DNA from 3 places in the Psychrilyobacter atlanticus DSM 19335 genome. Region 2 is predicted to be linked to each of the others. Evidence: riboswitches for the same ligand, from Rfam matches in the RefSeq annotation. Region 2 holds a riboswitch; each other region holds the start of a gene.

Region 1 (6,990 bases), 960 kb from region 2:
TTGGAAGTATCTTAGTTGATAACCTGCAGATTCCTATACCTTCAATAAATTTATTTTCATCTTTCGGGATGTATCTATTTGCCAGCTGGTGATATCCTCCCCCTACAGTAAGTCTGTTAGCAACACCATATAATAATCTGAGATCGAGCTGATCTTGATCGATGTCCCGGTTTTCTCCATAGTTAAACTGATAGTCCCATTGTCCTTTTTCCTGTATCTCGGCAAATGATTTTACCGTAATAAATTCTTCTGTATAGTTATTATTCTCATCATATATTCTTACTTTGAGATCTGTATCACTGGATACGTCTATATCTTTAAAAATATATTTCCCATTTTTAACTTTTTGATATTCATAAAGTCGATTATTTTTATACAACTCAACTATATTCCCATTGTTGCTATAACCTGTTATATCGGTTTTCCCATATTGTGTGGTAAATTTAGCAGATTTAAGACTTATTCCCCTTATTTCATGGTTGGACAGGTTGTCATTTTGAGTGTAGCTGTCCCCAAAGATTAGTTCTTTATTTTTTAAAAAAGGTAAAAATGATTTATCATATTTAAGATTCCAGGTATCCCAATCTACTCCATCGGTAAGATCCAATGAGGTGTTAAAATTTCCATATAATAATCTATTTGTATAATCAATTGACAGGGTATCGTTGTCGAAACCATTTCCCAAATCTGAATTTTCATAGTTAAGTTTTAACCTTCCTAGGGTAAATATTTTATTTTCTATAAATATTGTTCTGCCTCTCAGTTTTTTTGGTTTATTATTATTATTTTCCAGATTAGTTCTCTTATTGTATATAAGATTCATAGTTTCATATTTTAATTCAAAGTTCGGCTGTAATTCAAGGGTCAGTGAATTTTCATCGTATTTAACTTCTCCCAGAATTCCCAATATATCGGTGGATATATATATATCCTTGTTGATAGTCATAAGGTCTTCTTTTAAGAAATTTTGTTTATTATTATTAAATAAGATCGTCTGTTTATTCGTATCAACAATGATAAAATCGCTGCTGTTCACCTCTGCCTTAAGCAACCCATTATTATTTGTATATCCATTGCTTTCAATGACCGACAAGAATTTTGAAAAACTCAGATATATTTTATTGCTGTCTGATTTAATAACTTTAAAAAACCCCTGTTCATAGGATTTAACCTTAAGAGTTAAGGGGATTTCTTCATTGGAATAGGTAAGGCAGCTAAAAATAAATAAAGCCACAATTAAAATTCTTTTTTTCATCGATCTCTCCTTGTTACAATGTTTAAAATACCAGAGTGTAATTTTATTTGTTTATAAAATATAACTTGAATATAAATAATGGGATACTAGGTACCCCATTAAATTTTTATTGATATGTAGCCTTAACAATAAGTGTTCCATTAAAGTTTCCATCATCTACTTTTGTGAGATCTTGTTTTTCTAGAGTTACTGAGCTATTATTCGCATTGACAGATATTAAAAACTGTTCATTTTCATCACCATTCTTCATGGTAATATCCTTTGCGGTTATTGTCTGTAATGTAGTCTTATTGGTACTTGTAAATACAACATTGAGTACTTCTTCAGTACCATCATAGACAAGGTCTGTTACTTTTGCGTCACCCTGTCGAACTTCTATTGAACCTGTTGCCACAACATTTGCTGTAATTTTTACCTCTGTCGAAGCAGTGGCTTCTCCATAACTTATCGACCCCACAACCAGTAACGCTCCTAATAATAATTTTTTCATAAATTTTCCTCCTATTTTAAATTTTTAATGTTTTTATATGTTTCTTAGTGTCCCTGTCCAGTAAATCCACTTGAACAACCTTATTTTTTCCATTATACTTAAGGTCGTGATTTCCCTTTCTTCCAATAAAAAACTCATGATCGACTGTAGTCCCGTCATCCATTAGATATCTTGCTATGATCTTTAGTGACGTATTCCCCTTATTTTCTATGACTCCTTGGACGTGGGTATCATTAATTTTAAAGTCATTAATTTCGAGACTTTTATTTAATTTTCCCTTATTGGCATAGATGGCAGAGTTCAAATTTATCCTTATGGATATTCCCTTTGCATTTGAAGGTGTTATTTCATCGAGGGATAAATAACATCTATATTCACCATCTTGAAGGTCTTTAAAGTCTTCTATAAGTAATTTTATTGATTTAGTGTCATTGGGTTTTAAGTTTAGTATGGGAGGATAAAATTCTATATGATTCCCGATATAATAATCATCAGAACCAATATTAATAGGTTTGATTATGGATACTTTATATCTCTTTGGAGTATTGGTATCATTTTTTACCCTGATTTCCTTGAATACTTCTTGATTAACTAATTTAGCTTCGATTATCTTAGGTGATATTGATATGGCAAAGACATTGGCTGAGACAGTTAAACCTACTAATAGACTTACTATTATTTTTTTCATAAATGATTCCCCCTATTTAAGTTAGTTTTTTTAATTATTTTTTAATTGAAATTTAAGTTTTTACAAAAGATTGTAACATTTTTGTAAGAATAAAGCAATGATAAAATAATATAAAAATGTAATTATATTTTTTAATATAATTAAAGAAAAAATTACAGGGAGTAAAAAAAATATTTATATAACGTATTGACTTTATAGTCTATATTATATTTTTTTAGGTTTAAATTGGCTCTGAAAAAATGAATTTTTATTTGGTTAAAAAACATAAAATTGATTAAATAATCTTTTAAATATTGAATTGAATTTGATAATATAAGTTATTTAAAAATAAAAAAGATAAAGATCACTATAAAATTCATATGAAATGTAATATTTTTTAAATACATGTGTTTTTATGATATAATATATGAGATAACCATTAAAAACTAAGAGTTGATAGGAGAGATAAAATATGAAATTAGATAAGATTGAATATATAGATAGAAAAACAAATAAGATATTGGTTGAAAATGTCCCGGGAGAAAGTTTTTTAAAATTTTTATACCATAATCCATTTGGGAAACTACCTTTGGAATTGCTGGTAAAGAGAAAATGTTTGTCTTCTTTTTATGGGAAATTGATGGATCAAAAAACTTCAATCAATAAGATAGAAGATTTTGTGAGGGATAATCATATAGATATGAGTGAATCTCAAAAGAAAGTAGGAGAATTTACTTCATTTAATGATTTTTTTTACAGAAAGCTAAAGCCCAATGCAAGAAAAATAGAGGATGGATTGGTTTCTCCTGCTGATGGAAAGGCAATAGGATTTCAAGAGATCAATGATTGGGATAAATTCTTTGTGAAAGGGACTGAATTTTGTTTAGAAAAATATCTGAATAATAAAGAGTTGTGGGAAAAATACAGGGGTGGAAGTATGATAGTTGTAAGGTTAGCCCCTGCAGATTATCATAGATATCATTTTCCTGCTGCTGGAGAAATTGGCAGTAGAAATAAAATAGATGGATATTATTATTCTGTATCCCCCTATGCAATAAAAGATAATTTTGGAGTATTCTGTGAAAATAAGAGAGAATTGACTACACTGAAAACCAGTGAATATGGGGATATTTTGATTTCAGAGATAGGAGCTACCATGGTAGGAGGAATTGAACAGACCTATACTCCTAATAGCGATATAAAAAAAGGAGAGGAAAAGGGGTACTTTACCTTTGGTGGATCTTCGGTACTGTTGTTGTTTGAAAAAGGTAAGGTTAGGATAGATGATGATATTTTAAAGAATACAAAAAATGGCTATGAAACTAAGGTTTATATGGGTGAAAAAATAGGAGAATAAGATGTATTTTAAAAGGGGAGATCTGATAATCTATGGATTGATCATAGGGATTTTTTTGACTTTAGGCATGAATGTCCATAAAATTAAGGAAACTAAGGCAGAGAGAGCTGAAATATATGTAAATAATCAATTGAAATACACATATAAACTCCAAAAAGCAGAGAAGGAATTCTATGTTGATACAGATATTGGAGGAGTAGGAATAAAATTAAAAGATAATAAGATAAGGGTAACTTCTTCGTATTCACCGAGGAAGTTATGTGTCAAGCAGGGGTGGATAGAGAGATCTGGGCAGACTATTATAGGAGTTCCGGATAAACTTTTAATAAAGATAGTAGGAAAAGAAGAGGATGAGGTGGATTTTATCCTGCGATAGAGACTGTTTAAAATATAATGAAAAGAATGAGTTCTATAAAATATAGAATTCATTTTTTTTATTTCTAAATAATACATACATTTTTCATAAAAATCTTGAAAATATATATAGAAAATGTTATCCTATTAGGTGGAAAAATAAAAAATATCATTTTTGGCAAAGCAGAGGAAACTCTGTGACGCAAAACTAAAGGGCCTTTAAAATGGCAGCCAGTTGCAGATCTTACGAGATCTGTATTTTTTTATGAAAAAAAACAGTTGTTAGCTTATTTTTAGGTTGTTTAAGGAATTTTTAATTTTTAAAGAATAAAAAATATAATTTTTGGCAAAACAGGAGAAATCCTGTGACGCAAAACTAAAGGGCCTTTAAAATGGCAGCCAGTTGCAGATCTTACGGGATCTGTATTTTTTTATATAAAATAACGGTTGTTAGCTTATTTTTTAGGTTACATTAAGGATTTTTTAATCTTTGGAATTATGAATTTAAAATAGATATAGAATAAAATATTAAGTTTACTAGGGGAGAAGGAAAGATGAAGAAAATAGTTTTATTGTTTTTATTAGTTATATCAATGTCATTATGGGGGAAAGAGGTTAATGGAAACTACAGTAATTTTCTATACTATGAAGATGCGGTAAAAAGTGGAAGTGAGGTAAGGATAACCCCTGATGAAGGGTATAAAGTCGGTGCAGTCTGGTCACGGAATATGTTTGATTTAAATGAAGATTTTCATTTTGAATATGAGATATATTTGGGGAACAGGAAAACGATGAGTCTTAAAGATTATGAGACTCAATATCCCAACCGTAGTACGGATTCATCATATGTTGATGTAAATGGAAACATTGATATAGGAGCAGATGGAATGGCCTTTGCTTTTAAATCTTCGGATTATAAAGATATGAACTATGCTAGAAATGGACAAAATATAGGTTATGGTGGTAGAAACGACTTAGGAGGAAAATTTGAAAAATCCTTTGGAGTTAAATTTGATACTTATACAAATCCTAATTATGACCCACAATGCCCTAGTGATATAATGGGGGATTTAATAAAGGACCATATTGCTTTTATAGCTGAGGGAGAAATTGGAACTACTAGAAATTCTGGAATTAAAGGTGGAACATCTTATAAAGAAATAGATGAAATGGAAGATGGAGAGTGGCATAAGGTTACCTTTGATTGGGATGCTTCGTCTAAAACATTTAAATATACTTTTAGGGATGGAATAAAAACTTATACAGATACTTACTTTGGAGATATTGTAGGGGAATATTTAGGAGGGAGATACGTTTATTTTGGATTTACTTCATCAACAGGGCAATGGATGAATGAACATAAATTTCGTAACCCTATAGTCAGAGGAACTATACCGACAAATGATTATAAATTAGACATAAAGAAAGAGGTTGTTAGTGGAAATAACTATAAATTAGGAGATACCGTTAAATATAAAATAACAATAACAAATACAGGGGGGGAAACTCTTACCAATATCAAATTGAAGGATGGTATAGATATATCAGATAATGCAGGAGAATCTGATATCGGACTTGTACAAAGCACATGGGACGAACTTAAAGCTGGTCAGAGTGTTGTAACATATGGAACTAAAACAGTTCTTGATTCGAGTATAGAAGGAAGTATAACACAAGGCGATATAGATAAAGGGAGTATAGTAAGAACTGCAGCGGTAGAGGCGACAAAAAAAGGCAGCGACCCTAAAGAATATCTTTATGCAGCTGCAGAAGCAACAGTATACGCAAATATAGTTGAGGGATTGGAAGTAACTAAAAGAATAGATCATATAAAGGATGGAGAAGACTATACAAAGACAAAAGAAAACTATACAAAAGCAGGAGATATAATTGTATATAAATTCAGTATAACCAATACGGGAACTCAAACATTAAAAGATGTATCTATCTCAGATTTAAAGGTACCAGGTGTTCAATTGGACAAAACAATACTTTTACCACCAAAACAGGGAGAAGAAGATGGAGAAATAGCTATAGGAACTGGAGAATATATAGTAACTCAAGATGATGTGGATAATGGAAAGGTAATAAATACTGCAAACTTTAGAGCTGTAAAACCAGATGGAAACGTAATAGGAAAGAGTGCGACAGCTATAGCTACTGGAATTCCAGCAACGTATAAGTTTAAAGTAAGTAATACACCAACGATCACAGATAAAGATGATAAATCAGTTGTTACTGAATATAGCAAAGTAGGAGATGTTGTAACTTATACAGTGACACTAGAAAATACTGGTACAGGTACTTTAAAAGATATTAAGATTACAGATAAAGACAATACAGGTGGGATTAAATTAATTGATCCAACAAAAACAGTATTGTTACCGGGAGAAAAAGCAGTAGCAGAAGTAACACATACAGTAACGCAAGATGATTTAAATGCTGGAACGATAGTATATCCTGCGACATTTAATGCGAATACTATTGACAGTAAAGTATTAACACCTATAACAGAACCAGCAACAGTAAAGGGTTTATCTATTATAAATTTATTAGTAGAAAAAACAGTAACAGATGCAAATACGAATGATGTAGCCGAAGCAGATGAGAAATTAACATATGCAATAAAGGTAACGAATAATTCAAGTGTAAAAGTAGTAGGCGCAGTATTAACAGACCTATTAGACTCAAAGTTCTTTGATGGACAGACAGCGACGAATTTAGTAGGAGCAACAGGAAACATAAAAACCGGAGTAACATTACCGGAAATAGAAGCAGGAAAATCAGTAACAGTAAGTTTTGAATTGAAAGCAATATATCCATTAAATACAGTACCGGGAGAAACAATAGATAATATGGCAACGGTA
Region 2 (6,990 bases):
ACTCATGGTTGAAAGTACTGTGGGGATGGGAAGTAGTTTTTATTTTAATTTATCCCTTCCCAAGGGAAAAGATAAGTTAGAGATGAATACCGAAGGTTTTATTTTGTACACAGCTTCTAAAGAGATAAAAGAGATCTTTCAACAATTTGGAGATGATTACAACCGTCCTTATATAATTATATCCGATGAAGAGGCATTTGTGGATCTGTCTGAGGATGAGGAAGTAATTCAGGACTATCCTCATATCTTTATAGGAGAAGATAGATACCTGCCGGAAAAACATAGTTTAGATTGTACAGTGATATCTGATTCTCCTGTAGAACTGAAAAAAGTGTCTGTTATTTGTATGAATCCATTGTTTAACTGGAAGATCTATAGAAGTATGGAGAAAATAAAAGTGGAAGAGGTAGAGGCAAAAAAAAGAGATATCAAAGCCTTGATAGTAGATGATAGTAGTTTAAACCTAAATGTGTTAAAAGAGCTTTTAGAAAAGATTGGGATAGTTGTTATTTCTGCTTCGAGAGGTTCAAAAGCACTGGAATTGCTGACAGATGATATTGATATCGTGTTTACAGATATACAGATGCCCGAGATGGATGGATATGAATTGGCTGAGAGAATAAAAAAAATAGATATGAAACTACCTGTTGTGGCAATAACTGCGAATGCGTTTTTGGAGGATAGAATAAAAGCTCTGAAGGGATCATTGGATGCCTATGTGACCAAACCTTTTCAAAGAGATGATCTTATAGAGGCCATTGAAAATCTTATACCTCAACTAAAGGTTGAAAGATTAGTCGATGAGTTGGGTAGCGAAGGGATAATAGCTGATTGTTTAAAGGAAATACCAAAAGGGATTTCCCAGCTGAAAAAAGCATTGGAAGAAAAATCTTATGGGAAAATAAAATATTATGCCCATAAACTTAAAGGAGAATTTTCATATCTGAAAGAGGATAAAATAAGAATTCTTTTGGAAGAAATTGAAAGGGATTCAGAAAACTTAGAACAAAAAATAAAATATTTAAAGAATATAGAAATTAGATGGAATAGTTTAAGGGAGAGAATTGAAAAAGGGGATAGTATATGAAGATATTAATTGTAGAAGACAGTCTGATAACAAGAAATCATTTGGAAAAAGCTTTAAAGGAAGAGGGATTTGATGTGAGTACAACTTCATCTGGGGAAGCTGCCTTACAGATGATAGTAAATATGAGCCCAGAGCTTATACTTTTGGATCTATACCTGCCGGGGATAGATGGCCTGGAGGTCTGTGAAAAGATAAGAAGTCACCCGAGAGTTTACGGGGCTCCCCACATAATAATGCTCACAGGAAAAACTGAGGAGCAGGATATAGTAGACGGTTTTACTAAAGGGGCAGATGATTATGTAAAAAAGCCATTTAATATCCATGAGGTGATCCTTAGGATAAGAGCTGTGGAACGAAAAAATACTGCTACGGTAGAGGTTCTTCAGATAGGAGATATTCTTATCAATCTCTCTGCTAATAGTGTGAAGGAAGATGGTCAGGAGATCAAACTCTCTAAAACTGAGTACAACCTCCTTGTTTTTTTAGCAAAAAATAGGGGAGTGGCTCTTGCCAGGAGAAATATCTATGAGAGGGTATGGGAGGATGAATTTATTCAGGGGAATAGAATTATAGATGTGTATATAAGAAAACTCAAGAATAAACTTTCTACCTTTGATAACCACATTGAATCTCTCCAGGGAAGGGGATATATTTTGAGGGAAAGGTTGTAAACTTAGAAGTTTTTAAGTTGATTTGTTGGAGCCATTGGTGATGACTATTCTTCATTTTTTCTTAAAAGAAAAAAATACAGAACCTCATAAGGTAAGTGATATGGGGATTTTAGAGTAATTAAAATTTTAAAATAAAATATTAGTTTAAACTAAAAGCAGATAGGTTATCCTATCTGCTTTTTTTTGTGATTTTTTAGGAACTGTAAAGTTCTCTTAATTTTAAATATATTTCTTGACAATTTATCCCTTTATTCATATAATGATTTTAAGTTAAAATACTTTGAATTACAAATCTTTTGGAAAGCAAAAAGGAGGGCAAGATGAAAGTAAGAATTTATTATGGAAGTACAATAGGTGATACGGAATCAATAGCTCAAATCTTAGGTGGAAAATTAGAAGCAGAAGTTGTGCCTATATCCCAGGGAGTAAAAAATATTGACTGTTTAGATTTAATTTTGTTTGGATCTTCTACTTGGGGATATGGTGAACTTCAGGATGATTGGAGTGATAGGATCGAAATTTTAAAAGATGTGAATTTGTCAGGAAAGAAAATAGGTGTTTTCGGAACTGGTGATCAGGAATCTTATGGGGATACTTTCTGTGATGCTCTAGGTATTATAGCCAAAGCGGCAAGAGATGCCGGTGGGGAAATAATTGGTATGACTTCAAGAGAAAGCTATAGTTTTTCCGACAGTAAAGCTTTGGAAAATGATCAATTGGTTGGTCTGGCACTGGATATAAATAACCAGGATAATCTTACATCTTCTAGAATTGAAGAGTGGATAGATCAATTAAAAAAAGAGATATAGAAAAAAGAACTTCTAATCTATAGATTAGAAGTTCTTTTTTATTTATTTTATAAGAAATTTTCCCCCGGTCTAGAAGCTTTATCATCAAAATTTTCTAAATTTTCCGGAACCTTATAAAACTCAACTTTAAATTCAACATTACCATCTAAAATAACATGGTGATATCTTTCAGGTTCTATAACTATCGAATGATTCTTATCTGCTACTAATATCTTTTCAGGCTCATCGTCATGGATATATTTAAGGTTACCGTTAATTACGACAATTTGTGCCCATTTTCCCTTGGGAGTCATGTGTTTATTTAATATTTCAGGGAAAACATTTTTTTCATTCATAATAGGCGTTTCACCCATTTTATTTGTATTCTTTGGAAGTTTTAATTTTGAAAACATATAGATCACCTCTTTTATTTATATTTGAACTTTTAACTTAAGGATATTCTACCAGGATTTTAACATATTTTCTGTAACACATGTTACATCGCAAATAAATATAATTCTATCTATAAATTTAGAGGAAAGTAGTAAAGTGTAATACAAAAAATTTATTTTTCCATTACAACTTCACTGAGTTCAACTTTAAAATTTTCTCCCTTAATATTATTCACATGAACACTCTGCCCAAAAAAATTAGAACGTTCATTAGGTTTTAAATTATAAAAATTCATCCTTCCCACAACATGATATGGAGTATTTTTATCTTTAAACATAACAGTAACTTCAGCTTTTACAATTTTTTTATCTGTATTATTTTTAATGATTCCTTCAAAATATTTTCTTCCTCCAATTTTTTCACTTAGTTTAACGTTTAAAAGTGAGACCTTATCCAGGGTAAAGTTATACCTTTGATGACTGAAGGGGTTAAATGAACCGAATGAGATAAAAGATAAAATAAAAAATAAAAAAATAATTTTTTTCATATATTTACTCCTTTTTAAAAATAATATTATTACACCTTTCATATACTAAAGAAGTGATAAGTTCCTCCAAATTTTTTATGATTTCTCTATAATTTATTTTATAGGTTGATTAAAATCTTTGCTGGATAATATTTTTATTTTTTCGTGCCAATGGATCTAATGAATCTATTTTTAAAATAAAGTTATAATCAGCAATAGCTCCGTTATAATAAGTTAATTTTTCTTTTATTATTGCTCTACTATGATATGCCTCTAAATATTCAGGATTCAGTCTTATGGCTGCATTATAATCTTTCATTGCACCCTGATAATCTCCTGATTTAAACTTTAGATTTCCTCGGTTAAAATAACTAATTGGATTATCTGGGTTACGTTTAATGGTTTTATCACAATTTTTTAGTAATCTATTTTCCTCTTTTAATTTTATTTTTTCATCTAAATAATCATTTTGAATAACTTTTTTGATAAGAATCTTAAGCATATTGCCCCCTAAAGAAACTTTGGTAACTGGCTGTCATATCCATTATGAGATTTAGACCCTATAGTTTTGCGTCACAAAGTTTCCCTTGTTTTGCCTTTTTCAAAATCATATTTTTAATACATTATGTTCATATTATAGCAAAAAACGTTAAAAATAACATTATTTATCAAAAAAACCTCCTACAAAACTAGATTTCTCTACAGGTAGGAGGAAGATTATTATTTTAACTCTTCTTTATCTTACAAAGTGAGTATATGTTTTGGGTTCAAGTTCAGGAGATTCTACGTGACCTTTTCCATTTTCAACTAATTTCAATAGGTGAGCCATATTTTTCCCTAAAACCCTCATGATTTGTTTTCCCTCTTCATCCTGTTCGATATCCCCAGGTGCTGTACCGTGGATTACATTCCAATAGTTAGAAGTAGGCATAGTTAGTTCACAATAATTTAAAAAGTTATTCAGCTGATTAAAAGTCGGTATTCCACCAGAACGTCTGACTGCTACAACAGAGGCACCTACTTTATTTCTTAACATAGATGATCCACCCATCACATAAAATGCACGATCTAAAAATGATTTCATTGTCCCTGCAATAGCAGAGTAATGTACAGGGGAACCTAAGATTACACCGTCTGCTTCTTTCATTTTTTGGATCCATTCATTTACATGGTTATCATCTTTTATGATACATTTATCATCTAACTTGACTCTGCATTGACCGCATGCTAAACAGCCTCTGATGATTTTATTTCCAACATGGATAACTTCTACTTCTATTCCCTCTTTTTTTAATTCAGCTGCTACAATATCGATAGCCTGCTTAGTGTTACCATTTACCTTGGGACTTCCATTAAATGCTACTACTTTCATAAATATATCTCAACTCCTAAAATTTATTATTATTTGGATGTAAATTCGCGTTTCTTTTTTATTAAAAAGAACAGTTATCTGGGTCAGGGAACAGTCTCATACCGTTACATTGCTTTTCTAAAATTATTTGATCATTTTCATCCAATGAAAAATCAAAAATATTTTTATTATTTAGGATCCTCTCCTCTTTGATAGATTTAGGAAGGACAATTATTCCACGGTCTACTAAAAATTTTAAAGCTATATTAGCTATTGTTTTATTATGTTTTTGGGCAATTTTTTTAATATCTTCATTGGCAAAAATTCCTCCTGACTGCATAGGAGCATATGCTTCTAACTTTATTTCCATGGACTCACAGTATTTTTGCAAATTATACTGGGGCAGCCCCAGATGGATCTCTACCTGGTTTATCACAGGTTTTATCTTGGCTGTTTTTAACAGATCTTCAATATGATTTACATTAAAGTTGGATACTCCTATGGATTTTATATGGCCGGTTTCATAGAGTTCCTCCATGGCCTTCCATGAATCAGCGGCTTTTTCCTCCCCTTTATACCAATGGATCAGGTATAGGTCGATATATTCTAGCCCTAATTTTTTTAATGAGTCATCAAATGCTTTTTTAGTAGTTTCATAACCCTGATCTGAATTCCATAATTTAGTTGTTATAAAAAGTTCTTCTCTGGGAACTCCACTGTCTTTGATAGCTCTTCCTACTTCTACTTCATTGCCATAGATCATAGCAGTATCGATATGTCTGTACCCAGAATCCAAAGCTGTTTTTACAGCATTATAAACATCTTTTTCTTTAGCACGGAATGTTCCCAGTCCAATAATAGGAATATCTATACCATTGTTCAAAGTTATTCTCTGCATAATTCCCCTCCAAATTTTTTATATTAACTGACTATACACTATGTTTTTCGTATAAAACTGTTTCACCGTCAATTTTATATTTACAGATCTCTGGATACAACCTTTTGAAATGTTCAGAATTTAAATGGTTTTCCAGGTCATCCTTTGTCTCCCATTTTTCAATAAAAGACATAGATGTTTTATCCTCTATATTTATATATAGATCATACTCTATACATCCTTTTTCTTTTTTAGTTTCCACTACCAATTTTTCTGCAACTTCTTTTATTCTTTGAATATCATTTGTTTCTGTTATTATTTTTACAACCATTGCAATCATATTTTGAGATCCTCCTAAAATTTTTTAGTTTTTTTCTTCACAATAAAACAATATCATTAAAAGTTTTATATGTGAAGTAGTTTCCATATAGTTAGGTAGTTTCCATATAGAAAGTATTGATTGTTTTCTAACTTTGTAATATAATCAATCGATTAAAAAAATACTAAAAAACACTAAAAAAATGTATAAAAGGAGATGTTATGGAAGAAATTTTAAGGTTAAAAGGGAAGGAAATAAAAAAATTAACTGGGTTAGTTGAATTTTATGATCACAATAAAAAGATAAAAAAAAGTAAAATTGTTAAGTTTGAAAGAGATTATACCTGTTTAGATTATATCATTTGGTTTGATAATAACTACCATTGTTATTTAAAAGATATTATATCAGTAGATGGAAAAGCTAAAGATGACTTCATTAAATCTAAACGAATAAATGGCAGATATATGTTATTTATGATCCTTGTATGTCTAGGAATAATTGCTGATTTTGAGTTTATGATTGTAAATATGCGTAGATAGATTTAGTTTTAAATTATTTAAAAAAAGATAAAGTTCATCTCGTGAGCTTTATCTTTTTTTAGTTGAAGAAATTATACCTGCAAGAGTATCTCAAGATACTGCCAGCCAGCGGCATCATAAATAGTTAGAGCTCCTTGGATACAACGTCCAGTCGCTTTTTTATATGTCTGATTTTATAATCTCTTTAAGAATATTTTTTAAATTATTTTTATCTTCTCCTAATAATTCATTGATCTTAGCTGAAAATTCATGAGTAATATCATTTATTTTTTTTGTATAATCACTTCCTTTTTCAGTAAGGGATATATATACCAGTCTTTTGTCTGTAGTCGTGTTCTCTTTTTTTAATAACTCAAGTTTAACATATCTTGTTATAGTTTCAGATACAGTTGATTTAGAGATACCCCAGATTTTAACTAAATTTTTAAATTCTATTTTT
Region 3 (6,990 bases), on a different contig from region 2:
TTTATTCTTATTTACCTATCTAGGCTATCTCCTATATATCGATATAAATAATTATTTATCTTATTCCTTGATATTAGCAGGGGGATTAGGGAATTTTATTGGCCGACTAAAGAAAGGATATGTAACTGATTTTATATACTTTAATTTTAAAGGGTGGCCCGTATTTAATATTGCAGATTTTGAAGTACTTTTAGGTGTAGCGATAGTTATGATGAAGGAAATACTAGGTTAATAAACATATAGAAAAGTTTAAGAAGGGATAAAAATGGAATTCAAATATTTAAATGGGTATTCAGAAAATATCCTGCAACAGGTAGAACAATTGATAAAAAAAGAGAAATTAGGAGTTTATATCAAAAATAAATATCCCAAAGCTCATAGAATAGATACAGATAAACAACTATATGAATATACTATGGAGATAAAAAATAATTTTTTAAGAAAAAGTCAGCCTCTGTCAAAGGTAGTTTACGATGGAAAGATAATTTTAGAAAATCAAGCTTTGGGTCTTCACTCATATATTCCCAGGAAACAGGGTAAAAAAACAAAGGTAAAAAATGAAATAAAGATAGCTTCTAAGTTTAAAAAAATGCCGTTAAAGTTTTTGGAGCATATAGTGGTACATGAATTAGCTCATTTAAAGGAAAAAAATCATGATAAGGCTTTTTATAGATTGTGTCAATCTATGGAAGATAATTGTGGTGAGGTAGAATTAGATTTGAGAATTTATCTTACTTATGTAGATATATATAAGGAAGAACTTTATTAAAAAAAAGACAGCCACTAGTTACTTGTAACTAGTGGCTGTCTTTTTTTATTCTTGATTAACTATTTAAAATTTAAACGTTATGATGATGTTTTTTATAATCTGGATGATGTTTATATCCACCTTCCCAAAATTCTGCATTTTTTACTCCCATTTTTATAGAATCATATTGAGGATCTAAACCTTGAGATTTTTGTTCTTCATAGTCTTTTAGACTCTGGAGTGCCGGCTTTCTTAAAAGAATAATAGCAATAATATTTAACCACGCCATAAGCCCTACTCCTACATCTCCTAGACCCCAAGCCAATGATGCTGTTCTAACTGCACCATAGTAAATAGCAGCGAGTAGTGCAAATCTCATTAAATTGACAACCAGTTTATGGTGATGTCCTCCTTTAAATAAATAAACAATACAGGTTTCTGCATAGTAGTAATAAGCCATTAAGGTCGTGAATGCAAATAAAAATAATGCAATAGCAACAAATTTACTACCAAAACCTGGCATAAAAGAATCCACTGCCATCTGTGTATAAGCTGGACCATACTCAACACCTGGAATATTTTCAACGATGAAACCACCGACGTTGTCACGGACATTATATGCACCTGTTAACAGAATCATAAATCCTGTTGCACTGCAGACAAACAATGTATCTATATAAACTGAAAATGCTTGAACTAACCCTTGCTTAGCAGGATGAGAAACCTCAGCCGCACCGGCTGCCATAGGACCAGTACCTTGACCAGCTTCGTTAGAATAAATACCACGTTTTACACCCCATGAGATTGCCATTCCTAAAATTCCACCAAAAGCTGCATTTACTCCAAATGCACTCTTGATAATCAACATGAAAACAGCCGGAAGCTGTGCAATATTAACAACAATAATGATAAGGGCAACAAGAATATAAGCTCCTGCCATAAATGGCACAAGAATTTCAGCTGCTTTACCCATACGATGGACTCCACCAAAGATAATAGTACCTAAAAGAATAACGATTATAGCACCTGTTATATAAGGGCTGAGACCGAAAGCAGTATTTACACTACTAGCTATACTGTTTGCTTGAACCCCTGGCAATAAAAATCCCATTGCAACTACCGAAGAAACGGCAAATAGCACAGCATACCATTTTATACCGAGACCTTTTTCTATATAGTACGAAGGTCCACCACGATATTGATTGTCAATTTCAACCTTGTAAATTTGAGCTAACGCTGATTCCACAAAAGCAGAACCTGCACCTAAAAATGCTATTACCCACATCCAAAATAACGCTCCGGGACCACCGAGAGCAATGGCTGTTGCAACACCTGCGATATTACCAGTTCCTACTCTACCAGAAACAGCTAGTGCAAATGCTTGGAAAGAAGAAACACCCTGTTCAGATTCTTGACCACCAAAAAGTAGTCTTATCATTTCTTTCAGATGGCGTATCTGCATAAATCGCGTTGCAAACGAGAAGTAAAGTCCTGTTGCAAGAAGTAAATACACCAGTACTGGACTCCAAATTATCGAGTTGAGAAAATCAACAGCTTGACCCATAAATAACCTCCTTAAATAAAAAAATAATACTATGGCATTGTTTAATTTAATTAGAATATATTTTGATTACAATTCTATATTCTTTTTTTATGATGAAATTCCTTTTTTTTTGGTATAAAAAATTAAAAATCACACTAGAGCTTATATTTTTAGGGGCTAACTAAAAAAACAGGATGAATTATCCTGCTTTAAATATTATTGTTTTTTATTAATTGTTGAATTATATAATTTTTTAATATATCTACTGGGTATATAATTCATTAACTTATTTATTTTATCAACGAGAAAAATTAACTATTTAAAATATTGGGTATATATTCCACAATTTTTTATAACTTTTAGAATAAAAATTTCGTAATTTTATTTTTTCTCTATTTCCCCCTTTTAATATAATATGCTTTATTAAAATATCAATATAAGTTTGCGTATGATAGATATAATCAATTTTCTCGTTAGAACTTAAAGGTGGTTCTATATTAGGTATGTTAATAAATAAAACTCCTTGGATATTTTTCTTCAGGACCATTTTAAGACCTTTTTTATTTGAAATCTCCATAGCTTTATAAAAATTATCATAAATATTTTTAGTCGAAACCATAATATGCCTCCATTTTAGGATTTTATTTCTATTTTAATAAAGATATTATATTACTCCACTTATTCCCCTAGCATAACGAGCATTTTTTTTCTTACACAATGGACAAATCTTCTTATATGGAACTCCAAGAGAATCTACTGCTGTTTCAAATTTTTTTTTGCATTTTAAACATTTTATTATTTTAGTATTTTTATTATTCATATGTCCCCCTATTCACTTATAATTCTTAGAATTTTTAATAGTTCCTTAAATTTAATAGTTCTTTATACTATAGGTAGTGTTATTTTCCTTTTATTTTTACAAATATAAAGGAAAATACTTAACTTACTCGTATAAAATTATGATAAAAATATAATTATAAAGGAGGTAACGTATGAAACCTATATTATCAATTGAGTTTTGTACATCATGAGGGTATGCAGAGAAAGCAGTGGATGCTATTGGAGCCTTGGTAGGGTTCTATAAAAATTATTTCTTAGAGTTTAAACTTATCCCTTCGTCTGGAGGTGTATTTGAAGTTAGATTTGAAGACAAACTTTTGTTTTCTAAAAAAAAAGCGGGAAGATTTCCAGAGTTAGATGAGTTAATTGAACTTGTAAAAAACGAAATATAGAAATAATTAAAAAAAAACTTAATCATAATAAAATTTTAAGAAAATTAAAGTTAAAAAAACAGAGGGAAGTATCTCTGTTTTTTTATTATCTATATTTTATTGTTAGATTTATTTTTTATACTCCTATCCTTGATTTTTATTATAAATATATATATAATATATTTAATTTGATTTTAAGATTATTAAAATCAAAGTTTAAAGAGATTAAAAAATAATTCTGAAAAAGGCAAAGCAGAAGAAATTCTGTGACGCAAAACTAAAGGGTCTAAGTCTATATTATTTAGAGATGACAGCCAGTTGCCAAAACTTTTTTAGAGGTGTGCTATTTGTGTGATACAAAGTAGCCTCTTTTTTATTTTGCCTAATTTAAATATTATTCTGTATGAGCTTTAAGATTAACTTGATAAAGAAGAATTGTTAGACACTACTGAAAGCATTTGGAGGTTTATATGTATAAAATTTTATGGCCGATTTTTTTCTTTTTGTATATTTCATCCTTTGGGATGGATACACTAAAAATTGAATTAACTAAAGAGGAAAAGGAATGGGTTAAGCTGAATCAACGTAAAAATATAACTATTTATATGGATGAAAATAGGGGAATATTAAATTATCATTCAAATGGACGAAGGAGGGGAGTTTTCCCTAAAATCATTAAATTTCTGGAAAGAAACACAGGACTAAAATTTCAGGTGATTAATGAAGATACTGACAAATTTGAAAGATCTGTGGATTCGGGTTTTCCTGATATCGTAATGGGGGTAGAGGACTACAAAAGAAACAATAAAAAATATATTTATATAAAAAAATCACTGAACTTAGATGGAGTGATGATAACCAGAAATGATTATCCATCCATTGATTTTAAGACAGATATCTCCAATAAAATAATTGTTTGTATGGAAGGTGATCTGATAAAAGATAAAATTTTGAAAAAGTATGGAAATTCAGTAAAACTTATCCTTAAACCAACGAGAAAGGGAGCTATGGATTCTCTTTTATTAGGAGAGGCAGATATCTATATTGAAGATTATGAGGATGGATTAAAATATCTGATTGAAAATCCGGAAACAAAAGCTAGAATAAACTATCTTTCAAATGACCTTGAAACTGACTATTATATAGGGGGAAAATCAGAATATAAACAATTATTAAATCTGGTTGAAAGATTATTAAATCGTGCTGATATAACAATGAAGTTTTTTTATGATGAATCTGTGGAATACACAAAAAATAAGGTGAAGATTTCAAATGAAATAAAAAAATATATGGAAGAAAAAAAGGTTATAAAAGTTTTTATCCCAAAAGTAGATGATATTCCACAGCTTTATCACAGAGATAAATTTGGGAATAAAGCTGGATTTTTGGTGAATTATTTCAATGAAATAGAAAAAATAATGGGATTGAAAATAGTTTTAGAAGAAAACGATTCACCTTCTTCTTTTGATATTAATCCCTTTATATTATCGGTGAATGGAAAAGAATTAAACAATAAAGAGCACCTTTCCACAGAACCCTATGTAGAAGCTCAATTCTCAATCTTCAACAGGGCAGACGAGGGATATATTCCATATTCTGATGATCTAGAAATCTATAAGATAGCCGTGGTAGGAGGATCTCTTATTGAAAAATATCTTTTGAGTAAAGGGTTAAAGGATAACTTAGTAACCTTCAAAACAATTGAAGAAACTATGACTGCTGTGAGTGAAGGTGATGCAGATATTCTTATAGGGAGAATACAGTATATTGACAAACTCTTAAAAAAGTATCGTATAGAAAACATAAAAATAGCAGGAATTATGCCTGATAAGATAGACTTGAGGTTTGGTGTCCCTAAAAAAGACGAAATACTTTATTTTCTGATAAATGGTTTCAACAATGATTTTTCCTATGGGATAAAAATGAATAAAGATGAATTTTTTTCAAAAAATACGGAAATAGCAAAGGACTATAAATTTTCTATTATTATATTACTGATTTCAATTCTTGGGTTTTTAGGAGTATACATTCATTTAAAAAGATTTAAAAAAGTATACAATAAATTAAAAAATATAACGATAGGTCTAGTGGAGACTCTGGAGAGTGCAAATACTTATAATGATGAAGATACCGGTGCACACATAAAGCGGCTAAATCAATATTCAGAATTATTGGCTGAAGAACTTAAATTATCAAATTCTTTTGTAAATGAAATAGGACTATACGCTTCCCTTCATGATATAGGTAAAATAGGGATTTCAGATGCCATCCTAAAAAAACCAGGGAAACTGACAGAGGAAGAGTTTGAGATCATGAGAAGCCACATAGAAATTGGTTACAACCTTATAAAGGATTTAGATGTAAGTCCAGTGGCATCAAATATAGTCAGGTATCATCATGAAAAATGGAATGGGAAAGGTTATGGAAAGGGACTCAAAGGAGAAGAGATTCCTGTAGAAGCAAGAATAGTGGCATTGGCAGATGTGTATGATGCTTTACGGCAGGAACGAGTTTATAAAAAAGCCTTTACCCATGAAAAATCTATGGAAATAATAATTTCTGAGAGTGGTAAACATTTTGACCCTAGAATAGTTGAAATCTTTATAAAAAAACATGAGAATTTTCGGGATATATTTGAAGAGAGTAAGGTGTAATTTATAAATAAAAAAATTCTTAAAAATAAACTTTATTCCCTTTTAAGGGAATTAAATTTATTATTTTCATTTAAGATTAATTTCAAAAGGGCGCTATAAATTCAGCGTCCTTTTATTTGGGGTTATTTATCATTTTTCTATAAAGGGTTGTTTTATCATATATGAAAAATACTGATATTTCTCTTCTATATATCCAGGTATTCCATACTTAGGTGTAGATATATCTCTCTGGGGGAGAAATGTTCCAAAAATTTTATCCCATAGGATAAGAAAGGATGAGAAGTTGGAGTTTGATTCTTTCCACTTTAAAGAATGATGGATCCTATGGAGATATGGTGTCACAATAATCTTTGAAAGAAAAATATCTAAGCTTCGGTTGATCCTTATATTGCTGTGATGAAAATAAACATTTACATTAAATATTACATCATAAAATAAAAGAGCCTCTACAGGTATCCCTATTAGAAGTATAAAGGGCAGTTTGAAGAGGTGCCCCATGAGTACCTCAAAAAAATGAAACCTCAGGGCAGAAGAAGCGTTGAGAAGCCTGTCTGTATGATGAATTGTGTGAAAGTGCATCAGAAATGAGTTCCTGTGGAGCAGCCGGTGCCACCAGTAATTTATACAGTCTAAAACTATAACTCCTAAGAGGAGTTTGAATCTGTAGTCTAAAGGGATCATATTAATAATTCCTATTTCTAGGTTTTCAAGGTATTTAGCTAAAGTATAAACTGTAAAAAGTGAAAAATATCTTCCAATAAATAAGTTGACCACTCCAAGACCAATATTATTTATATCGTGTCTTTTTCCACCAATATTTTTATTTACCTGTGG

The links. Region 2 has a riboswitch for cyclic di-GMP ahead of K337_RS18390 (tetratricopeptide repeat protein). Riboswitches for the same ligand answer to the same signal wherever they lie in the genome.
Region 1: another riboswitch for cyclic di-GMP. It lies ahead of K337_RS20130 (DUF7507 domain-containing protein); the one in region 2 lies ahead of K337_RS18390 (tetratricopeptide repeat protein).
Region 3: another riboswitch for cyclic di-GMP. It lies ahead of K337_RS0105925 (HD domain-containing phosphohydrolase); the one in region 2 lies ahead of K337_RS18390 (tetratricopeptide repeat protein).

Annotation. Positions count from the first base shown of each region.
Region 1 is NZ_KE384548.1:965,020-972,009, reverse strand. It holds gene K337_RS0116495 (fimbria/pilus outer membrane usher protein) at 1-1,255, opposite strand, end outside; gene K337_RS0116490 (hypothetical protein) at 1,362-1,745, opposite strand; gene K337_RS0116485 (fimbrial biogenesis chaperone) at 1,762-2,433, opposite strand; gene K337_RS0116480 (phosphatidylserine decarboxylase) at 2,885-3,769, shown strand; gene K337_RS0116475 (NusG domain II-containing protein) at 3,771-4,145, shown strand; cyclic di-GMP riboswitch class I at 4,291-4,366, shown strand; cyclic di-GMP riboswitch class I at 4,459-4,534, shown strand; partial or broken gene K337_RS20130 (DUF7507 domain-containing protein) at 4,678-6,990, shown strand, end outside.
Region 2 is NZ_KE384548.1:4,026-11,015, reverse strand. It holds gene K337_RS0111710 (response regulator) at 1-1,087, shown strand, start outside; gene K337_RS0111705 (response regulator transcription factor) at 1,084-1,758, shown strand; gene K337_RS0111695 (flavodoxin) at 2,079-2,567, shown strand; gene K337_RS19270 (TehB-like domain-containing protein) at 2,615-2,959, opposite strand; gene K337_RS0111685 (hypothetical protein) at 3,112-3,486, opposite strand; gene K337_RS18390 (tetratricopeptide repeat protein) at 3,596-3,967, opposite strand; cyclic di-GMP riboswitch class I at 3,986-4,072, opposite strand; gene K337_RS0111675 (flavodoxin family protein) at 4,202-4,837, opposite strand; gene K337_RS0111670 (aldo/keto reductase) at 4,899-5,714, opposite strand; gene K337_RS0111665 (putative quinol monooxygenase) at 5,746-6,033, opposite strand; gene K337_RS0111660 (hypothetical protein) at 6,234-6,551, shown strand; gene K337_RS19265 (MarR family winged helix-turn-helix transcriptional regulator) at 6,711-6,990, opposite strand, start outside.
Region 3 is NZ_KE384547.1:1,155,245-1,162,234, forward strand. It holds gene lspA (signal peptidase II) at 1-232, shown strand, start outside; gene K337_RS0105900 (YgjP-like metallopeptidase domain-containing protein) at 266-769, shown strand; gene K337_RS17775 (alanine/glycine:cation symporter family protein) at 840-2,312, opposite strand; gene K337_RS19760 (hypothetical protein) at 2,956-3,111, opposite strand; partial or broken gene K337_RS17780 (SelT/SelW/SelH family protein) at 3,338-3,523, shown strand; cyclic di-GMP riboswitch class I at 3,739-3,828, shown strand; gene K337_RS0105925 (HD domain-containing phosphohydrolase) at 3,973-6,156, shown strand; gene K337_RS19095 (sterol desaturase family protein) at 6,286-6,990, opposite strand, start outside.